DNA from 3 places in the Pseudomonas edaphica genome. Region 1 is predicted to be linked to each of the others. Evidence: predicted binding sites of a transcription regulator. Region 1 holds the regulator's gene; each other region holds the start of a gene.

The links. The regulator FliA, encoded in region 1, starts transcription of late flagellar genes. The targets are predictions, from matches to a motif close to CTAAAGTTTNNNNNNNNNNNGCCGNTAA.
Region 2: ACQY47_RS00840 (methyl-accepting chemotaxis protein) is a predicted target of FliA. The motif match lies at 3,392-3,419, and genes of this name have one in related genera.
Region 3: motA (flagellar motor stator protein MotA) is a predicted target of FliA. The motif match lies at 3,196-3,223, and genes of this name have one in related genera.

Annotation. Positions count from the first base shown of each region.
Region 1 covers NZ_OZ255725.1:5,184,753-5,192,039, reverse strand. Annotated here, with positions in the region: gene ACQY47_RS23725 (flagellar motor protein) at 1-172, opposite strand, end outside; gene ACQY47_RS23720 (protein-glutamate methylesterase/protein-glutamine glutaminase) at 172-1,287, opposite strand; gene ACQY47_RS23715 (chemotaxis protein CheA) at 1,336-3,561, opposite strand; gene ACQY47_RS23710 (protein phosphatase CheZ) at 3,573-4,361, opposite strand; gene ACQY47_RS23705 (chemotaxis response regulator CheY) at 4,380-4,754, opposite strand; gene fliA (RNA polymerase sigma factor FliA) at 4,923-5,663, opposite strand; gene fleN (flagellar synthesis regulator FleN) at 5,660-6,493, opposite strand; gene flhF (flagellar biosynthesis protein FlhF) at 6,599-7,287, opposite strand, start outside.
Region 2 covers NZ_OZ255725.1:167,182-174,468, forward strand. Annotated here, with positions in the region: gene ACQY47_RS00825 (AraC family transcriptional regulator) at 1-584, shown strand, start outside; gene ACQY47_RS00830 (M91 family zinc metallopeptidase) at 686-2,221, shown strand; gene ACQY47_RS00835 (calcium-binding protein) at 2,405-3,301, shown strand; gene ACQY47_RS00840 (methyl-accepting chemotaxis protein) at 3,476-5,470, shown strand; gene ACQY47_RS00845 (SRPBCC family protein) at 5,561-6,019, shown strand; gene ACQY47_RS00850 (DUF411 domain-containing protein) at 6,132-6,578, shown strand; gene ACQY47_RS00855 (YqaA family protein) at 6,582-7,025, shown strand; gene ACQY47_RS00860 (alpha/beta fold hydrolase) at 7,070-7,287, shown strand, end outside.
Region 3 covers NZ_OZ255725.1:2,649,871-2,657,157, reverse strand. Annotated here, with positions in the region: gene asd (archaetidylserine decarboxylase) at 1-700, opposite strand, end outside; gene rhdA (thiosulfate sulfurtransferase) at 716-1,531, opposite strand; gene ACQY47_RS12115 (HDOD domain-containing protein) at 1,589-3,124, opposite strand; gene motA (flagellar motor stator protein MotA) at 3,291-4,142, shown strand; gene motB (flagellar motor protein MotB) at 4,146-5,171, shown strand; gene rsgA (small ribosomal subunit biogenesis GTPase RsgA) at 5,627-6,658, opposite strand; gene orn (oligoribonuclease) at 6,766-7,287, shown strand, end outside.

The DNA.
Region 1 (7,287 bases):
GCTTGAACGAACTCAGCGGCGACTGCAACAGCGCCGCGCCCACGGTGCCGCCAATCACGATCAGCGCCGCCGGGCCATTGGCCAAGGCGCCGAGGTGGCCGCCTTCCAGGTAGTTGCCGCCGATAATCGCGACAAACGCCATGGTGATGCCAATCAGGCTCAAGACATCCATCAGAGACAGGCCTCCACCAGATGTTTGCCGATGTCGTCCAGGCTATAAACCGCGTCAGCCAGGTCCGCCTTGACGATGGCCATGGGCATGCCATAAATCACGCAGCTGGCTTCGTCCTGCGCCCAGATCGCGCTGCCACCCTGCTTGAGCAGGCGTGCGCCTTCACGGCCGTCGGCGCCCATGCCGGTGAGTACCACCGCCAGAACTTTGTCGCCGTAGGACTTGGCCGCCGAGCCGAAGGTGATATCCACGCACGGCTTGTAGTTCAAGCGCTCGTCGCCCGGCAGGATTTTGATCGCGCCACGGCCGTCGACCATCATCTGCTTGCCGCCCGGTGCCAGCAGCGCCAGGCCAGGACGCAGGATGTCACCATCCTCGGCTTCCTTGACGCTGATGCGGCACAGCTTGTCCAGGCGCTCGGCGAAGGCCTTGGTAAAGGCGGCGGGCATGTGCTGGATCAACACAATCGGCGCCGGGAAGTTGGCCGGCAGTTGAGTCAACACGCGTTGCAAGGCCACCGGGCCGCCAGTGGATGTACCAATGGCGACCAGCTTGTAGGCTTTGCGCTTGGGCGCAGGCGAATGCGCGCTCGGTGCCGGGGCCCGCACCGGCGCCACTGCGGGCCGGGCTATCGGTGCCGGGGCCGGGCGAGCAAACGTCGAGGTGCTCGGCGTCGGCGCGGCAACTGGCGCAGGCGCACTGAACAGGCTGCGACGGTTACTGCGCGAAATGCTGTGCACCTTCTCGCACAGCATCTGCTTGACCTTGTCGGGGTTGCGCGAGATGTCTTCGAAATTCTTCGGCAGGAAGTCCACCGCACCCGCGTCCAACGCATCCAGGGTCACCCGGGCGCCTTCGTGGGTCAGCGAGGAGAACATCAACACCGGGGTCGGGCAGCGCTGCATGATGTGCCGGACTGCGGTGATGCCATCCATCATCGGCATCTCGTAGTCCATGGTGATCACGTCCGGTTTCAACGCAATGGCTTGATCAATCGCCTCTTTACCGTTGGTGGCCGTGCCGACCACCTGGATGGTTGGATCGGCGGAAAGAATTTCCGAGACGCGGCGGCGGAAGAAACCCGAATCGTCCACCACCAGGACCTTGACTGCCATAAACACTCCGTTAGGCGGGGCGGGCACTACCGCCCTGCCCCACCAGAATCAAATACGCCGAGCGGCGTAACGCTTGAGCATGCTCGGAACATCAAGAATCAGCGCGATCCGACCGTCACCGGTGATGGTCGCACCCGACATGCCTGGGGTTCCCTGCAGCATTTTGCCCAAAGGCTTGATGACCACTTCTTCCTGGCCCACCAGTTGATCGACCACAAAGCCGATGCGCTGGGTGCCCACGGACAGAATCACCACATGGCCTTCGCGCTGCTCTTCATGCTTGGCCGAAGCCACCAGCCAGCGCTTGAGGTAGAACAGTGGCAACGCCTTGTCGCGCACGATCACCACTTCCTGGCCGTCCACCACGTTGGTGCGTGACAGGTCGAGGTGGAAGATCTCGTTGACGTTGACCAGCGGGAAGGCGAACGCCTGGTTGCCCAGCATCACCATCAGGGTCGGCATGATCGCCAAGGTCAACGGCACCTTGATGACGATCTTGGAGCCCTGGCCCTTGGTCGAGTAGATATTGATCGAGCCGTTGAGCTGGCTGATCTTGGTCTTCACCACGTCCATGCCCACGCCACGGCCGGACACATCGGAAATCTCGGTCTTGGTCGAGAAGCCCGGCGCGAAGATCAGGTTGTAGCATTCGGTGTCGGTCAGGCGGTCGGCGGCGTCCTTGTCCATCACGCCGCGCTTGACGGCGATATTGCGCAGAATTGCCGGGTCCATGCCTTTGCCGTCATCGGTAATCGACAGCAGGATGTGGTCGCCTTCTTGCTCCGCCGCCAGAATCACCTTGCCGTTGCGGGACTTGCCCGAGGCTTCGCGTTCTTCCGGGGTTTCGACGCCATGGTCGACGGCGTTGCGCACCAAGTGGACCAGCGGGTCGGCCAGGGCCTCGACAAGGTTTTTGTCGAGGTCGGTTTCTTCACCCACCAGTTCCAGGTTGATTTCTTTCTTGAGCTGGCGCGCCAGGTCGCGAACCAGACGCGGGAAGCGGCCGAAGACTTTCTTGATCGGCTGCATGCGCGTTTTCATTACGGCGGTCTGCAAGTCTGCGGTGACCACGTCGAGGTTCGACACGGCCTTTTGCATGGCTTCATCGCCGCTGTTCAGGCCCAGGCGCACCAGGCGGTTACGCACCAGCACCAGTTCGCCGACCATGTTCATGATGTCGTCCAGGCGCGCGGTATCAACCCGCACGGTGGTTTCGGCTTCACTGGCAGGCTTTTCGGCTACCGGCGCCGCTGCGGCACGCGCAGGTGCGGCAGCCGGTGCCGGTGCGGGCTTGGCAGCCACAGGCGCGGCGGCTTTGGCTGGCGCAGGTTTGGCAGCCACAGGCGTTGCAGTCGCTGCTGCGGCCGGGGCCACTTCAGAGAACTTGCCTTTGCCATGCAACTCGTCGAGCAGCGCTTCGAATTCGTGATCGGAGATCAGGCCGTCAGCGGCAGGCTCAACGCTGGCAGGCGCAGCGCTGGCGGCAGGTGCGGCTGCGATGGCGGCGACTTCCGGCAAGGCTTCGGCAGCAAACGTGCCCTTGCCATGCAATTGGTCGAGCAGTGCTTCGAATTCGTCGTCGGTAATGTCGGTGGCGCTTGTAGATGTGGCAGACGCAGCAGGCGCTGCCGACTCAGCAGCAGGTGCCACGGCGTCCGGCGCAAACTGGCCTTTACCGTGCAACTGGTCGAGCAGGGATTCGAATTCTGCGTCGGTAATGTCTTCGCTGGTCGGCACGGCAGGCGCAGCCACCGCTTGCGGTGCTTCAGCTTCGGCTTTCACCGCGCTCAGGGAGTTGAGCAGCTGTTCGAACTCGCTGTCGGTCACATCCGGCTCGGCTTCAACCTCAGGCTCAGGCGCGGCGACCGGCGCAACCGAGGTATCGGCAGGTTCGGCCAGGCGTGCCAGCGCAGCCAGCAGCTCCGGCGTGGCGGCCGTGATCGGCGCACGCTCGCGCACCTCGCTGAACATGCCGTTGACCGCATCCAATGCTTCGAGAATCACGTCCATCAGTTCCGAGTCGACGTGACGCTCACCCTTGCGCAGGATGTCGAACACGTTCTCGGCGATGTGACAGCACTCCACCAGCTCATGGAGCTGGAGGAAGCCGGCGCCCCCTTTTACAGTGTGAAAACCGCGAAAAATTGCATTGAGCAGGTTCGCATCATCCGGTCGGCTTTCCAGCTCGACCAGTTGTTCGGACAGTTGCTCTAAAATTTCGCCGGCCTCTACAAGGAAATCCTGAAGGATTTCTTCATCGGCGCCGAAGCTCATGTGGGTGCTCCTTAGAAGCCTAAACTGGATAACAGGTCATCTACGTCATCCTGACCTGACACAACGTCTTCACGTTTATCGGCATGAATCTGCGGACCTTCACCCTTGGCGAGATGTTTTTGTGGATCTTTTTCCGAGAGGATCGCTGCGCGGTCATGTTCGATGCCGGCAAAACGGTCGACCTGGCCGGCCATCAGCACCAATTTGAGCAAGTTGCTTTCCACTTCGGTGACCAGTTGGGTCACGCGCTTGATCACTTGACCGGTGAGGTCCTGGTAATCCTGGGCCAGCAGAATGTCATTGAGGTTGCTGGCCACCGTGCGGTTTTCCTGTTCGGTGCGCGACAGAAAAGCCTCGACCCGACGCGCCAACTCACGAAACTCCTCAGCCCCCACTTCCCGGCGCATGAAGCGGCCCCAGTCAACGCTGAGCGCCTGAGCTTCGGTGGCCATGCCATTGACCAAGGGCGTGGCGTTTTCCACCAGGTCCATGGTGCGGTTGGCCGCCGCCTCAGTCAGCCGGACCACATAGGACAGGCGTTCGGTGGCATCGGTGATCTGCGAGATTTCTTCGGCCTGGGGCATGTGCGGGTCAATCTGAAAATTGACGATTGCACTGTGCAGCTCGCGTGTGAGCTTGCCCACTTCCTGATACAGGCCGCGGTCACGGGTCTGGTTAAGCTCATGGATCAACTGCACCGCGTCGCCGAACTGGCCTTTTTCAAGGCTGTCGACCAACTGGTGAGCATGCTTTTTCAGGGTCGATTCAAAATCGCCCTGTGACGTTTCTTTATGCTCCATAGCTCCCCCGTGGTGACATCAGCCGTGGATGCGTTCGAAGATTTTTTCGATCTTCTCTTTCAAGGCCAATGCAGTGAATGGCTTGACCACGTAACCGTTAACCCCGGCCTGGGCGGCTTCGATGATCTGTTCACGCTTGGCTTCGGCGGTCACCATCAACACAGGCAAGCTGCGCAGTTTTTCATCGGCGCGCACGTGACGCAGCAAGTCGATACCGGTCATGCCCGGCATGTTCCAGTCGGTTACCAGAAAGTCGATGCTCCCGCTGTTGAGGATCGGAATCGCCGTCAGGCCGTCATCCGCCTCGACCGTGTTGGTGAACCCAAGGTCACGCAACAGGTTTTTTATGATCCGCCGCATCGTTGAGAAGTCATCAACGATGAGGATTTTCATGTTCTTGTCCAATTCGACCTCCAAGCAGTCTTAAACGCGCCCAGCACCTGGACGCGCCATTTCAATCAACAGGCGTTACACAAAAAGGACTGCCCAGGGCACCACGGCACGAACCCGCAAAAGCGTAGAGCCTTTGCGGTAGCGTCTGCAGTGTCCCCACACTGCCTGTCAGCGCGCGCGCCACTCTCCCAATCGCCCCCGCAAGCGGGCGGCGCACTGGCTATGCAGCTGGCTGACACGCGATTCGCTGACCCCCAGGACCTCACCGATTTCCTTGAGGTTCAGCTCTTCGTCGTAGTACAGCGCCAACACCAGTCGCTCACGCTCCGGCAAATTGGCAATCGCCTCCGCCAACGCGCTCTGGAAACGTTCGTCTTCCAGGTCGCGCGACGGTTCCAGATGTGCACTCGCGCCGTCCTCGTGCAGCCCTTCGTGTTCGCCGTCCTGCAAAAGGTCGTCGAAACTGAACAGGCGGCTGCCCAAGGTATCGTTCAAAATCCCGTAGTAATCGTCGAGACTCAATTGGAGTTCGGCCGCAACTTCATGATCTTTAGCGTCACGACCGGTTTTTGCTTCAATTGCACGAATTGCGTCACTGACCATACGCGTATTGCGATGTACCGAACGCGGCGCCCAATCCCCTTTACGCACTTCATCGAGCATCGCACCGCGTATGCGAATACCCGCATACGTCTCGAAACTCGCGCCCTTGCTCGCGTCGTATTTGGTCGACACTTCGAGCAGGCCGATCATGCCGGCCTGGATCAAGTCCTCAACCTGCACACTGGCAGGCAGGCGTGCCAGCAAGTGATAGGCAATGCGCTTGACCAAGGGCGCATAGCGCTCGATCAGTTCGCCCTGACTGTCACGTGCCGACTTTTTGTAAAGGTTGTAGCCGCTGGATGTCATAGCACAGGTCCCGCGCTCGTCTGATGCACCAATCGCTCGACGAAAAACTCCAGATGCCCCCGAGGGTTGGCAGGCAACGGCCAAGTATCGACCTTCTGAGCAATAGCCTTGAACGCCAATGCGCACTTCGAACGAGGGAACGCTTCATAGACTGCACGCTGCTTTTGCACAGCCTTGCGCACACACTCGTCATAAGGAACTGCGCCCACGTATTGTAAGGCGACATCGAGGAAGCGATCCGTGACCTTGGTCAACTTGGCAAACAGATTTCGCCCTTCCTGCGGGCTTTGGGCCATGTTGGCCAGCACGCGGAAGCGGTTCATGCCGTAGTCACGGTTAAGCAGTTTGATCAGGGCATAGGCGTCGGTGATCGACGTGGGTTCGTCGCACACCACCAGCAGCACTTCCTGGGCTGCGCGCACGAAGCTGACCACGGACTCGCCGATCCCGGCGGCGGTGTCGATCACCAGCACATCGAGGTTGTCGCCGATGTCGCTGAACGCCTGAATCAGGCCGGCATGCTGCGCCGGGCTCAGGTGCACCATGCTCTGGGTGCCTGAGGCAGCCGGCACGATGCGAATGCCACCGGGGCCTTGCAGCAGCACATCGCGCAGCTCACAACGGCCTTCGATCACATCGGCAAGGGTGTGTTTGGGTGTCAGCCCCAGCAGAACGTCCACGTTCGCCAGGCCCAGGTCAGCATCCAGCAGCATGACGCGACGGCCAAGCTCTGCCAGGGCCAGGGACAAATTCACTGACACGTTAGTTTTCCCGACGCCACCTTTGCCGCCGGTCACCGCGATCACCTGTACGGGATGCATGCTGCCCATTTTATTTCTTTACCTTGTCTTGCTTAGACGCAGGCTACATGGCTTGGCCGCGTGAATCGCTTGCAGACCATCGATGTAGATACATTTCACGGTGTTCATCCTGCCTCACCCCACCCGCTTAGCCGGGTTGTGGTAAAGGTCGGCGAACATATCGGCCATCGCTTCCTCGCTAGGCTCTTCTTGCATTTGCACGCTGACAGCACGGCTGACCAACTGATGACGGCGCGGCAGATGCAAATCATCCGGGATCCGCGGCCCGTCGGTCAGGTAGGCAACCGGTAACTCATGACTGATCGCCAGGCTCAACACCTCGCCCAGGCTCGCGGTTTCGTCGAGCTTGGTGAGAATGCAACCGGCCAGGCCACAGCGTTTGTAGCTGTGGTAGGCAGCGGTAAGAACCTGTTTCTGGCTGGTGGTTGCAAGCACCAGGTAATTTTTCGACTTGATGCCACGCCCGGCCAGGCTTTCAAGCTGCATGCGCAGTGCCGGATCGCTGGCTTGCAGGCCGGCCGTGTCGATCAACACCACGCGCTTGCGCAGCAGCGGGTCGAGCGCATTGGCCAGGGACTGGCCCGGGTCGACGTGGGTCACTGTCACATTGAGGATGCGGCCCAAGGTCTTGAGCTGCTCCTGGGCGCCGATGCGATAGCTGTCCATGCTCACCAGCGCGATGTTCTGCGCGCCGTACTTGAGCACATAACGCGCGGCCAGCTTGGCCAGGGTGGTGGTCTTGCCCATGCCGGCGGGGCCGACCATGGCAATCACACCGCCCTCTTCCAGCGGTTCGATTTCCG
Region 2 (7,287 bases), 1.5 Mb from region 1:
TGGTCTGCGGTTTTTTTCACTTCCATTCCGGTTTGTCGGCGATGATCGTCGACGGTTTGCCCGCCTGGATCATCCTGCGCGCTGGCGACCCATCGCTTACTGCTGCGCGTAATCTGTTCGAATTGATCCTGCAAGAGTGCGAGCGCGTCCCGGCGCCCTCCTCGGCATTGCTCGAGCGTTTGTGCCATTTATTGTTTCTATATGTGCTGCGTCAGCAAGTCATCGATAACAGCGAACTGGGCGGTCTGGCGGCACTGGGCCGACAACCGGCGTTCGCCGAGTTGCTCGAGCAATTGATCGCCCGACCGGCAGACCCATGGACCCTGGAAAGCATGGCAGCCTGCACCGGTTTGTCGCGCTCGGCATTTTTCAAGCGTTTCAGCGAGCTGTGCGGGCAATCGCCGGGGCAGGTGCTGTTGATGATGCGCATGCGCCATGCCTGCCGCCTGTTCAAAGAAGACATGACCGTGGCCGATGTGTCACTGGCAGTGGGTTATCAGTCGGTGGCAGCGTTTACTCGGGCGTTCTACAAGACCACCGGCCAGCAGCCTGGGGCTTATCGCAAAGGTCAATGGCGGAATTAGCAAACAGGGATGTCGGGGTGCTTACCTTCGGCTGTAAGAGATGGAGCTGTGTTGCGGGTTGATTCCACACAACGAGTCCATGACTCACAGGCATTGGCACTATGACTTCTACCTCGCTCGCTTACGCCCCGCAGCCTGGCAATCGCGCTAACACACACCACACAACAGGCCCTGCGCCAGGAGAGTCGATTTATAACACTCCGGATTTTTACGCCCCTGGTACTGGCCGAACTCGGACCAAATCCGAGACATTAATCGATGATGGCTACGTAAAAATCACCCAACAGGCTAAATGGGACATCTATACCCAACCCCCTAAAATCGAGCGCGTCACCCTGACACTCGAAACCGGTAATGCCGCCGACACGCTCCATATCGGCAATAACCCCGCCGGCGGGCTGCAGGTGCAGATCAATGGTAAGTCGTACCGTTTCGACGCCAAGGGTAAAAACGGTGAGCCCATTGAATTGCATATCAAAACCAATGGCGGTCGTGACGATCTGACCATCAGCCCAACAGTCGATAACCCCGTCACGTTTGAAGGCGGTGATGGGAATGACACCTTTATCGCCGGGGCAGGCAGGACCAGGGCGTTGGGCGGTGCAGGTGACGACAAGCTTTGGCTGGGTTCGGGAACAGGCTACGCCGAAGGCAATGACGGTGACGACCTGATCGTCGGCGGCACCGGCAATACGGTCATTTACGGTGGCAACGGCAAGGATCGCCTCTATGCCGGTATAGGGCCGGCTGGCAAGCAAAGCTATGTTGATGGCGGCAACGGCGACGACCACCTGTACGCCGGCAGCGGGCATACTGTGCTTCACGGCGGCAAGGGTAACGATGAGCTAATGGGGTCAGATCGTACGACTTTTTACACGGGTAAAGGCCGGGATCGGATCTGGAATAACCGACCTGGCGATCTTATTTATGCGAAAGCTGGAGACGCCTACGACCGGTCTCAGGGTTCGAAATTTGTCGAGGTAAAATCAAGCTTCGCGGGTAATGATGGTTTCAAAGTCAGTGGTCGCGCTGAATTCCAACAGCACGTTGATGACGACTTCGAATTCCTGCGCAGCTCGCCCAATGGGCAAAAGATACTCAGGGACATGGACAAGGAAGCGCTGAAAGCCGGGGGCAAGGTTGAGATCCAGGCGTCGAGCGATGGAAGCCACTACTTGTTTCGCAGCCGCGAACTGGGCCGAGTTCAGCGCGCCGGTGAGCGCAACATAAGTGCTGAGGACCCAAGATACGGCGTGATCGCCCACAACCGGCCCGGCTCACGTGCCGACGCGGGGGTGGTGTATTACGATCCGACTGTTTTAGGCGATGAGAGAGGCCTGCTGTTTATACCTCCAGTCGTTGGTTTAGTGCATGAAATCGGGCATGCCTACAATGGCGCGACTGGGACGAACCTACCCGGCCAAACCTCGGAGAGGTCGGCGTATGATCCTGCGTTTACACGCGCAGTCAAAAACGTTGAGTTTCAGGTCGTAGGTTTACCGGGCAGCACCGCACAGCCTTTTGACTTTGACAACGACCCCTCTACCCCGCCCACCACCATCAACCCCGAACACTTCACGGAAAACGGCATGCACCGTGAGATGGGCCGGCCTTTACGCAAGAGCTACCTGGTCTGACCCTTTACGTTCGAGCGTCACTTCGCACAAGCCAGGTGACGCTTGAAACCATCAAAGGGCGAGCGAAATATCCAGACGCAAGCTCTGCGCGATTGCCAGGAACGCTTGCGCCTCGATCGTCCACGTAAAGAGAAGCCCTGAAATTCTGTCAGGTTTCTACTCTGGTCATCGAAGGACATCACTATGCTCGTTCCCTACGCTTACGCCCCAACAACCCCGGGTCACCTTGTACCCCGCGTCGAGCCGGTCACACCCACACGCTCCCCCTATGACCCACCGTCTGACCTGGCGCCAGGCGCACGAGACGTTAGAACACATGAACTGCTCAAAAAGGGCGATGTGACCTTCAGCCGGGAAATCACCTGGAGCACGGCGTACCCTGATAAACCGAAGATTGTTGCCAATCGACTGCTGGTGGAAACCGGCAACGACGCCGACACCCTCCGCGTACGCAGTTGGCCAGGGGACAAATTGCAGTTCATCGTGAATGGCCAGTCGTATGTGGTGGATATCCCGCCACAACAAAGCTTGAACAACAGTCTGTTCATCAAAACAAATGGCGGTGATGACAGCGTTATCATCGATGATGACGTCAAGCATTACGTGTTCATTGAGGGTGGCGATGGCAACGACACACTCCAGGCCGGCGGAGGCGTTACCGGCCTTAGCGGGCAACGCGGTAACGACACCCTGCGGCTGGGCAGTAACTTTGGCTATGCAGAAGGTAACGAAGGAGATGACAGGCTCTACGGTGGTACCGGCAATAGCGTCCTAATCGGCGACGAGGGTGACGATGTTCTCGAGGCCGGGTTCAGCGATGCGCACAAATGGAGCAAGCTGGACGGTGGCGATGGCAACGACACACTCATGGCCGGTAGCGGAGACAATTATCTGCATGGCGGCAACGGTGATGACCGCTTGTGGGGCTATGACCGCACGCACTTTTTCACCGGCGAGGGTAACGACCGCATTTTGCATAACTCGAGCCAGGACAGCATTGTCGCCGGAGCCAATGATCAGTTCGACCGCACCCAAGGTTCAACTTTCACTGAGGTGAAGCCGGGTAAGGCTGACGAATAGAGTTGTTCGGCTAACCGCGGCTCCATTCGGTGACCTTGCAGCAAACGCCAGCAAGGTCGCCGCTCACCCAACAACTTTGCACCATCGTACCTAAAGCTCCTTCTCCCCAAGCCGATAGCCCTACGAAGCTCTAACAAAGCCGCGTCGATAATAACGCTTCGTAAGGACGATCCCATGCCCCCTCTGCGCTCCATCCAAACCCGCTACACCTTGTTTCTGGTGCTGTTCGTCCTGCTGATATTGGTGTTGACCGTCGTCGGTATCGGCCAGTTGGTGGCCCCCACGCTGCGCCATACCGAAGAACAGGTGGTGCTCAACCGCGTCGCCGAAGTGGCTGAGCGCATCCAGGGCGAACTGAACAAGGTTCAAGCCCAACAACGCAGCATCACCCAAACCATTCCCCTGCTCGACAGCGATGCCATCGACAAGGTGCTGCCCGGCCTGGTGGACCAGTATGGCGAGCTGAAAGTCTTCGGCGGCGGTATCTGGCCACTGCCCAACCAGCGCGCCCCAGGGCGCAACAAGTTCAGCACCTTCTGGCACCGTGATGCGTCGGGCAAACTGGCGGTCAACACGTTCTGGAACAGCGACGCTGCGCCCAACTACTACGACCAGAGCTGGTACAAAGGCGGCCTCGCCTCGCCGCGCGGCCAGTGCGCCTGGGCCGCCGCCTACAAGGACGACGCCAGCCAGGAGCCACGCACCAATTGTGCCATGGCCATTCAGCGCGATGGCGCAGCCTATGGCGTGGCCACCATTGACGTAACCCTGGGGTTCTTCAATGAGCTGGTGGCCAGCAAGGAAAAAGACATCGGCGGTCAGATGCTGATCGTTGAAGGCGACGGCAAGATCATCAGCAACAGTTCGCGCATCAGCGGCCCGGTGGTGTTGAAGAACATCAGCGAACTGGCCAGCACCTCGGCGTTTGCCGCCCAAGTGAGTAAAGCCCTGGCCCATCGTGACCAAGGGCTTGTGCGTAACGAGTTCGACAACCAAGGCGTGGCCAGCACCTTCTACCTGCGCCCGATCGAGGGCACGCCGTGGTTCCTCGCCACCGCCCTGCCGACCTCGTTGATCACCGCCCAACGCGATGACGTGCTCGGCAGCCTGGCCCTGATACAAATCCCCATGGTGTTGCTGCTGGTGCTGCTGGCCGCTTTTGCGATCCGCCAACTGGTGCAGCGCATGAAGTCGTTGAAGACCAATATCGATGCCTTGTCAGCCGGCGACGCCGATCTGACGCGGCGCATCACCATTCGCGCCGAAGACGAACTGGGCGCCATCGGCCATTCGGTCAACCACTTTATCGTCTACCTGCAGAACATGATTGGTGAAGTGACCCAGGCCACGGGCGCCATGTCGTCGAGCCTGGCGCAACTGCAGCAGACATCGGCCCACACCAACCAGATCCTGGTGCGCCACGCCTCGGAGACCGACCAGACCGTCACCGCCATCACGCAAATGAGCTCGACTGCCGACACCGTCGCGCAAAACGCGGCGGAAACCGCCTCGTTCACCCAGCGCGCCAACGAGCATGCCGACCGCTCCCGCGTGGTGGTGGGCGAAGCGTCCACCAGTGTCAGCGCCTTGATCGGCGAAGTCGCCAGCGCCACCCACACCGTGGAGGCCATGCGCCAGGACGCGGCACGCATCACCGAAACCCTCGGTGTGATCGGCGCGATTGCCGGCCAGACCAACCTGCTGGCGCTTAACGCAGCCATTGAAGCAGCGCGGGCTGGCGAGCAAGGCCGTGGTTTTGCGGTGGTGGCCGATGAAGTACGGGCGCTGGCGGCACGCACCCAGGCCAGCACCTCGCAGATCAACGAAATGCTCGCACGCCTGACCACCGGCGTGAGTTCGTCGGTGGCGGCCATGGAAAACACCCAGGCCAGTTGCCAGTCGGCGGCGGATGCCACGGCGCGGGTGAACACCGGGCTGGATGAGATGGCCGGTTCCGTCAGCCATATCAATAACCTCAGCACCCAGATCGCCACGGCGGCCGAGCAGCAAAGCGCAGTGACCGAGGAGATCAACCGCAGCATGGTGCAGATCCGACAGATGGTCGATGAGTTGGTAGAAAGTGGCCACGCCACCCAAACCAACACTCAGAGCCTGTTGGATGCCAATGGCCGGGTCATTGCATTGATGGGCCGCTTCAAGGTGCGCTGATAAAAGACTGAGACACTCCCGTGCAATGCGCGGGAGTGGGACTATTCTGACAGCTCTCAGGACAAACTCTCGCCACACAGGAGGTGTGTCATGCATGCAGCTGAGCATTCGGCCCGCTTGGAGCGGATCAGTCAGGAACGCTTTATCCAGGCGCCAATCGAGGTCATCTACGACTATGTGACCCAGCCGGATCGCTGGCACGAGTGGCACCCCACCTCCCTGAGTGCCGACACCGGCACCACCGGCTCACTGCCGGCCGGCACGCGCTTTACCGAAATCATCGACCTGCTGGGCGTGCGCGTCCCCATGAGCTATCGCGTACAAATCGCCCGCCGCCCCAGTGAATTCAAGACCGTGTTCACCTCCCTCGCGGTAGACGGTTCGATTCACTACTTCCTACAACCCCACCGTGGCGGCACGCTGTTCAAACGGGTGCTCACCTACGAGACCGAATTGCAATTGGCCACCTTGCACGCGCGCATGATCGACCTGTCGACCATTGCGCTGGACCAACTCAAGCACCGCCTTGAAAACGCGGCTTTCGTATAATTTAGAAACATTACTGGCACCCCGCTCACCCTGTGGGAGCTGGCTTGCCTGCGATGACGTCGTCATGATCGCCGCAAAATCCCGACGCCGTCCTCTTGCCCACGAGCCCCACATGAAAAACCCCCTGCGACTGGCCCTACTTTGCGCCCTGTTCACCACCACACTGGCCCAGGCGGCCGACCTGATCCCAATCGACGTGCACCGCGACGCCAACTGCGGTTGCTGCAAAAAATGGATCAGTCACCTTGAAACCAACGGTTTCAAGGTTAATGACCATGTCGAAGCCGATATGAGCGCCGTCAAGCAGCGCCTGGGCGTAGCGCCGCGCCTGGGCTCGTGCCATACCGCCGTGATCGACGGCAAGTTCGTCGAAGGCCATGTGCCCGCCGAGCAGGTGCTGGCACTGCGCAAACGTGATGATCTGCTAGGCATTGCCGCGCCCGGCATGCCCATGGGCTCGCCCGGTATGGAAATGGGTGACCGCCGCGAGACCTACCAGGTCATCGGCCTGACGCGCGACGGTCAGGATGTGGTGGTGGCTGACTACCCGGCCCACTGATTAATGCTCGCCGGTTACCTGGGGCTGTTTTTTGCCGCCTTTGGCGCAGCAACCTTGTTACCACTGCAATCGGAAGCCGTGTTGGTTGGCTTATTGCTCAGCGGCCACTATGGCCTGTGGCTGCTGCTGGGTATTGCGACGGTGGGCAATGTCCTGGGGTCGGTGGTCAATTGGTGGCTGGGCCGCTGGGTTGAACACTTCAAGGATCGCCGCTGGTTTCCGGTCAGCGCAAAGCAGCTCGACAAGGCCAGTCGCCATTACGAACGCTGGGGGCACTGGACGTTATTGCTCAGTTGGGTGCCGATCATCGGTGACCCGCTGACCTTGGTCGCTGGGGTAATGCGCGAACCGCTGTGGCGGTTTTTGCTGTTGGTCACGCTGGCCAAGAGCCTGCGTTATAGCGTGCTGGCGGCGCTGACCCTGCACTGGGTGTTAATCCCCACTTAATCCCCTCGCAACAGCATCCGGGCATTCCTTCCGGAGCCCTGTTCATGTCGCTAATCCGCGCCTTTTGCATCACCGGCCTGCTCACGGCGAGCGCCGCTCCCGCCCTCGCCGCTGCCCCCCTTGCCACTGCCTATGGCCCCGAGCTGCAAGGCTTTCAATACCCTTACCCGGTCGAACATTTCAGTTTCCAGTCCCAAGGCAAAACCCTGCAAATGGGTTATATGGACGTGCCCGCCAAGGGCCGTGCCAATGGCCGCAGCGT
Region 3 (7,287 bases), 2.5 Mb from region 1:
GTGCGGCTTCGTCGTAGCGGAAGGTTTTCAGCTCGCGTTTCGGCGGCGTGACCAGCCCGGCCCATACGGTTTCAATCGACGCCACAATCATCGCGCCCACCAACACCACAGCCATCGGGCCGCGTTCGGTGTCGAACAGGCAGACAACACGCTCGTTGCGCGCAAACAGTTCCGGCACGTTTTCGGCGGTGGTCTGGTTGACCGAGAAAATCCGGCCCGGCACGTAGACCATCTCACGCAGCGTACCGGCCAAAGGCATGTGTACGCGGTGGTAATCCTTCGGCGACAGGTAAATAGTGGCGAAATCACCGCCCATGAACGGTGCAGCCAACGCCGCATCACCACCGAGCAATTCCAGCACGCTAAAGCTATGGCCTTTGGCCTGGAACACACGACCGTGTTCAATCGGGCCAAGCTGGCTGACCGCGCCGTCGGCTGGGCTCAGCACCGCGCCTGGGGTTTCATCCAACGGGCGGGCGCCGTCTTTCAGGGCGCGGGTAAAGAAGGCATTGAAGTGCTCGTAGGCGGTGAGGTCTTCCACCAGCGCCTGGGACATGTCCACTTGATAGCGCTTGGCGAACCACGCCGTGAAGGCATTCTTGAACCAGCGCACGCGGCACTCGGCAATGCAGCCGGCCAGGCGCGACAGCAAGTGGTGCGGCAGCAAGTACTGGCTGAGGATAAACAACTGCTTTTTCATAACTGTCCTTAAACCTTAAATCTCGACGGGGGTGTCGGGGTGGTTGCCCCATTCGCCCCAGGAACCGGCATAACCTTTGACTCGCGGATAACCGAGCGCCTTGGCCACCAGGTAGGTGAAGCCAGAGCGGTGGTGAGTCTGGCAGTGGGTGATGATTTCTTTGTCGCGGGTCAGCCCGAGGTCTTCGAGGATCTGCGGCATGTCGCGGCGGATACGCAGGTTGCGCGCCTTGTCCATGCCGGCAGTCCATTCGAAGTTGACGGCGCCGGGGATGTGACCACCCTTGGCGGCGAGCACTTTCTCGCCGGAATATTCCAGCGGGCCGCGTGCGTCCCAGATCCCCAGGTCGGCGGCGCCGAGACGGCTTTGCAGGTATTCGCGGGTGGCGGTGGGGCCGTCGTGCAGCGTGAGGCTGACCGGGCCGCCAACCGGGGCGGGCACTTCGGTGGATACCGGGTGTTTTTCGTCCAGCCAGGCCAGCAGGCCGCCATCCAGGTAGTGGTACTTCTGGTGGCCGATCACGTCGAGCAGCCAGATAAACCGCCCGGCCCAGCCGCCGCCTTCGTCGTCATAGACGACGTAAGTGGCGTCCGGGGTGTGGCCCAGTTCGCCGAACAGCTTTTCCAGGTCGGCCTTGTGCGGCAGCAAGCCGGGTGCTGGCGGCTGGCCCAGTTGGGTGCGCTTGGGGTCAACGAAATGCGCGCCGGGGATATGCCCTTCGGCGTAGCGGGCGGCACTGGTGAGGTCCACCAGAATCAAGTGTTCGGCATCCAGGCGACCAAGCAGGTCGCTGGACTCGATCACCAGCGGCAAGCCAGAGAAGTCAGGCATGTGAGGTCTCCTGGGCACAAATGTTGGTGATAAAAGAGGGCGATTGTAGCGCAAGCATCAGGCGCTGCGGTTGGTAAAGCTGTGCAGCGCTTTCTCGATGCATTGAGCGGTTTTGCCAAAAGCCTGCACGGTGGTTTCCGAGAACGGCCCGCCGCCCTGGTCGGCGACCATCAGCATCACCACGCGGCCATTGCAGCTCAGAGAGCGTAGCAACAGGTGTTCACCGGTAAACCAGCGGCGCAGGATCGGCGGCAGCAGCGCAGAAAATTGCGCGTGATTGTCTGGCGTGAGGCGCACCTGGGCGGACTTTTCCAGCAAGCGTTGCAGCAGTGTGCTGTTGACGACGTCGAGGCTCAGGTTGGCAGCGTCCTTGGGCAAGCCATCGGCCTGATGCACACGCAAGGTACTCAGGGCGCGGTCGGCCATAAAGAGCAGCACCCTCTGCATGCCACTGGCGACCAAGGCTTCCTTGGCGCAGGTGGTCAAGTGCATGGCGTTGGCAAAGCGGCTCGGTTCGACCAGCAACTCGGTGCAGCGCTTGCGCCACACGGCCAATGCTTCGGCAGTGGGCGGCGGTGCGGGCAGCAGGCCGCGATGGACCTTCTGCACGTGCCACGGCCAGATCAGCGACAGCGCCGGGTGCCAGAGGTCCGGCATCAAGGTGGTGCGCGCGCTGGTGACCGCTTGTTGGTGAACCTGCTGCTGCACGTCACACAGCGGCGCTTGCAGGTACAGCGCGGTAAGGTATTGCCAACGCTCGGTGTGCGGGCAGGTCCAGGATTCCTGGGCCGACATCGCCAGGCCGTTGGCCAGCAGCACGGTGTTGGCGGGTTGGTTCAACCAGCGCCGCAGGTTGGGTTCGGCATCGAGCAATTGCTGCTGGCGCAGCGCGTCATCTTCGCGGGCGATGTGCAGCGCCTTGACCAGCAAGCGCTGCTCGGTCAGCAGCAGGTTGTAGCCCTGGGACACCCAGATCGGCAGGTGCCAGGCTTCGGTCAGGCCAAGGCACAAGTCGAGCAGGCGTACACCGAACAGTTCCTGCTCGACCTTGTGCGCCGACTGGCCTTTGTGGATGACCCGCAGTTCCCATTCTTCCAGGAGTTTGGGGTAGGCCACGGCCAGCGGCCACAGTGGCGACAGAAACAGCAGGCTGCCCCAATGGATGTCTTGCCACAGCCGCGCCAGGCGGCTGGCGAACAAACCGTTGGCTTGCTGTGAGGCGTGTTGGCTTATCAGCAGCAGTTGGCGCAAAGCCACCGGGATGTCTTTTTCCGGCACCGAGGGCAGGCGCGCGAGCAATTCTTCGGCGCGTTTGAGACCCAGGCGGTTCAGCGCCACTTCGAGGTTTTCCGCCGGCCCCGACAGGCTGCCGTGCGCCTGGCTGTTGGCCTCGCGCATCACACTGAGCACCAGTGCCGGGCTGTTTTGCATCAGCTCGGCAATATCTCGCAATGAACTGCGGCTGTCGCGGATGGCCTTGCACACGCGTTCGTGACTAGCCTGAGGAACAGGCAGCAGCACATCGTCCAGGCGCTTGATCCAAGCGGCGAGGGTGGTGGGTTTTGTATTTGGAACTGTCGTTTCGTTTGCCATGATTGGGGCGCGATCATCACTTGCGTTCTACACGCCCGGAACGGGCCGAATTGGCTTTTCGCCTTAACGGGCTATAGTCTGGCGCAGTTTTGCCGATAAGTAGAACAAGAGTTTTCTGCAGCACCCACTATGTCCATGAACCCGACGGCGCAAGTACCAATCTCCTATGGCTAAAATTATCGGCATCATCGTCGTCATCGCAAGTGTGCTCGGTGGGTACGTCCTGTCCCACGGTAAAATTGCCGCGCTGATCCAGCCCTTCGAAGTGCTGATCATCGGCGGCGCCGCGTTTGGTGCTTTCCTGCAGGCCAACCCCGGCTACATGACCATGCACGTGATCAAAAAGTCGCTGGGCATGTTCAGCTCACGCTTCTCTCACACGTTCTATCTTGAAGTGCTGGGGCTGATCTACGAGATCCTCAACAAGAGCCGCCGCGAAGGCATGATGGCCATCGAAGGCGACATCGAAGACGCTGCCGCCAGCCCGATTTTCGCCAAGTACCCGGCCGTGCTCAAAGATGAGCGCATGACCGCCTACATCTGTGACTACCTGCGCATCATGTCCTCCGGCAACATGGCCCCGCACGAGCTGGAAGGGCTGTTCGACATGGAGCTGTTCAGCCTGAAGGAAGAGCTGGAACATCCTTCCCACGCCGTGACCGGCGTCGCCGACGGCATGCCCGGTTTTGGTATCGTTGCGGCGGTACTGGGCATTGTGGTGACCATGGCATCCCTGGGTGAGGGCGACCAGAAGGCTATCGGCATGCACGTGGGCGCGGCCCTCGTCGGTACCTTCTTCGGTATCCTCGCGGCCTACGGTTTCTTCGGCCCACTGGCCACGTCCCTGGCCCACGATGCCAAGGAAGAAGTGAATTTGTACGAAGCGATCAAGGCCTGCCTGGTGGCTTCGGCGTCCGGCATGCCGCCATCGCTGGCGGTGGAGTTCGGGCGCAAGGTGCTGTACCCGAAGCATCGCCCAAGTTTTGCCGAGCTGGAACAAGCGGTTCGCGGTCGCTAAGTCATGGAAAACAACCAGCCGATAATCATCAAGCGCGTCAAGCGCTTCGCTGCGGGGCACCATGGCGGCGCCTGGAAAATCGCCTTCGCCGACTTTGCCACGGCGATGATGGCGTTCTTCCTGGTGCTGTGGCTGATGTCGACCGCCACGCCCGAGCAGAAGATCGCCATTGCCGGTTACTTCAAAGACCCGATTGGTTTTTCGGAAAGCGGCACGCCCTTCGTGATCGACCTGGGCGGCTCGCCGCAACTGGCGCCTGAGCGCACCATCAACCCCGAGGTCAAGACCGAGTCGCCGCAGGAAAACATCCCGATCGAGCGCGACACCGTCGAGAGCATGGCCGAGCAGGTCGAGAAAGAGCGCCTGGAGTTGTTGCTGCAGGAACTGCAGACCAAGGTCGAAGAAAACCCGCAGCTGCTGAAGTTCAAGGATCAGATTTCCTTCGAGATCACCCCCGAAGGCTTGCGCATCCAGATCACCGATGCGGCCAATCGGCCGATGTTCGACTCCGGCAGTGCGCGCTTGAAACCGTACTTCGAAGATATCCTGCTGGCCATGGCCGACACCATCAAGGCGGTGCCGAACAAGATCAGCATCAGCGGTCATACCGACGCCAAGCCCTATGCGGGCCAAGGCGACTTCGGCAACTGGGAGCTTTCGGCCAACCGCGCCAATGCCGCCCGTCGTGCGCTGGTGGCGGGCAGCTATCCCGACCCGCAAGTGGCGCGCGTGGTGGGGTTTGCGTCCTCGCAGTTGTTTGACCCTAAAGACCCGTTCAACCCGATCAACCGCCGTATCGATATCGTGGTGCTGACTAAAAAAGCCCAGCGTGCGATTGAAGGTGATCAGCCACCACCTGCGGCACCGACCCAGGGCGAAGGCGCACCGGGTGAAGTGCCGGCCGATCCGAATGCCATTCCGCCAGGTCAGGAGCCGCTGCCGGCCCATGAGCTGCGGCAGAAGCTGAACCTGTTTGATGACGGCGGGGTGAAAGACCCTACGGCGCCTGCGCCAACGCCGGGTTCGTAAGCGGTCTTTGTTGGTTGTAAATGAAAACGCCCCGACTATGTCGGGGCGTTTTCATTTGTGTTCAGAGAGGAAGGTAGGCTTTGACGCCGCTGATGACACCTCGCATGTCCTCCACGCACTGGCGCGGCACGAAGTACTCCCGGCCCTTGGAGCGAGTCTTTCTGTGCAGTTGTTAATGCCCCACAAAAAGCAAAGCCGCCCGAAGGCGGCCTCATTCGACGCGCAGTGGAGCTTGCTTCGCCCCTTCTGCGCCGCTGGATCAACCCCGAAAAGGATCCAGACTCCTGCCAGCTTTCGCTGGTGACGGAGCAATTATGCGCATCGAGAAATCCGAATACAAGCTGGCTTGTGCGTATGAGCCACCCAGTTGGTCCGGATTCTTGATGCCTGCTCCTATTAAATCAATGGACTAGGGGCTTCAGTACACTGGTTTATGTGTATCAAGAAGTGGATCGTTAGTAGCTGCTCTCCGGCAAGCTCGCAATAATCGACCGATAGCTGTTCATTCGCTGCTGCTGCACACGCCCATCTTCCAGGGCCTTGAGCAACGCACAGCCCGGCTCGCGGTCGTGTTTGCAGTCGCGGAAGCGGCAGGTGCCGATCAGGTCGTTGAACTCGATGAAGCCCGCTTCCACATCGCTGCGGCTGACGTGGCCGAGGCCGAATTCACGGATGCCTGGGGAGTCGATCAACTCACCGCCGCCGGGGAAGTGGAACAACCGCGCGGTGGTGGTGGTGTGGGTACCCTGGCCGGACAGTTCCGACAGCGGGCCGACACGGGTGTCGACTTCCGGCAGCAGGCTGTTGACCAGCGATGACTTGCCCACGCCAGACTGGCCGACGAACACACTGATGCGCCCGTCCAACTGCTGTTGCAGTTGTTCCATGCCATTGCCGTGATGCGCCGACACTTCCAGCACCGGGTAACCCAGGGTGCGGTAGACCGCCAGCAACGCGTTGAGCGCCGGGGCGTTCTGCTCATCGATCAGGTCGAATTTGTTCAGCAGCAGCAGCGGGCGAATGCCGGCATGCTCGGCTGCGACCAGGTAGCGGTCGATCAGGTTGGCGTGCGGCTCGGGCAGCGGCGCGAACACGATCACGATCATGTCGACGTTGGCCGCCACTGGCTTGAGCTGGCCACGACTGTCGGGGCGGCGTAGTTCGGTGGTGCGCGGCAATTGGGCGACGATCACGCCGATGCCCTGGTTGCCGGCACGCCACACGACCTTGTCGCCGGTGACCAGCGCAGGCAGGTTGGCGCGCAGGTGGCAGCGCGACACCGAGCCTGCGAGTTCGCCCTCGAGCGCCTCGACTTCGACCTGCACACCAAAGTGCGCGATCACCAGGCCCGTTTGTTCAGGCCCCAGGTCGCCGCCCTCGAGCGCTTCCACGGCGGAGGATTCACGTTTGGCGGCGCGAGCGGCGCGTTCGCCTTGAATCTTTTCGATGCGCCAGTTTTGGCGGCGATTGAGCTGGCGTTTGGCCATTGGTGTTCCGTGTCGATAATGCAAAGGTTGGGTAAAACGGTCGCGAGTCTAGCACGCCCCCGCCTGCTAAACTGCGCAGCTAAGCCAAGGGCCAAGAGAATCAAGCCATGCAAAACCCACAGAACCTGATTTGGATCGATCTGGAAATGACCGGTCTGAACCCCGACACCGACGTCATCATCGAGATGGCGACCATTGTCACCGACAGCAACCTCAACACCTTGGCCGAAGGTCCGGTGATCGCCATCCATCACAGCGACGCTGTACTGGCCACCATGGACGAGTGGAATACCCGCACCCACGGCAACTCGGGCCTGACCCAGCGCGTGCGCGAGAGCCGCATCAGCATGGCTGAGGCCGAAGCTGAAACCATCGCCTTCCTGGAAAAGTGGGTGCCCAAGGGCAAGTCGCCGATCTGCGGCAACAGCATCTGCCAGGATCGTCGCTTCCTTTATACGCACATGAAGGGGCTGGAAAGCTACTTCCACTATCGCAACCTGGACGTGTCCACACTCAAAGAGCTGGCGGCGCGCTGGGCGCCGGAGGTCAAGGACAGCTTCCACAAAGGCAGCACGCATTTGGCGCTGGATGACATTCGCGAGTCGATCGCCGAGTTGCAGCATTACCGC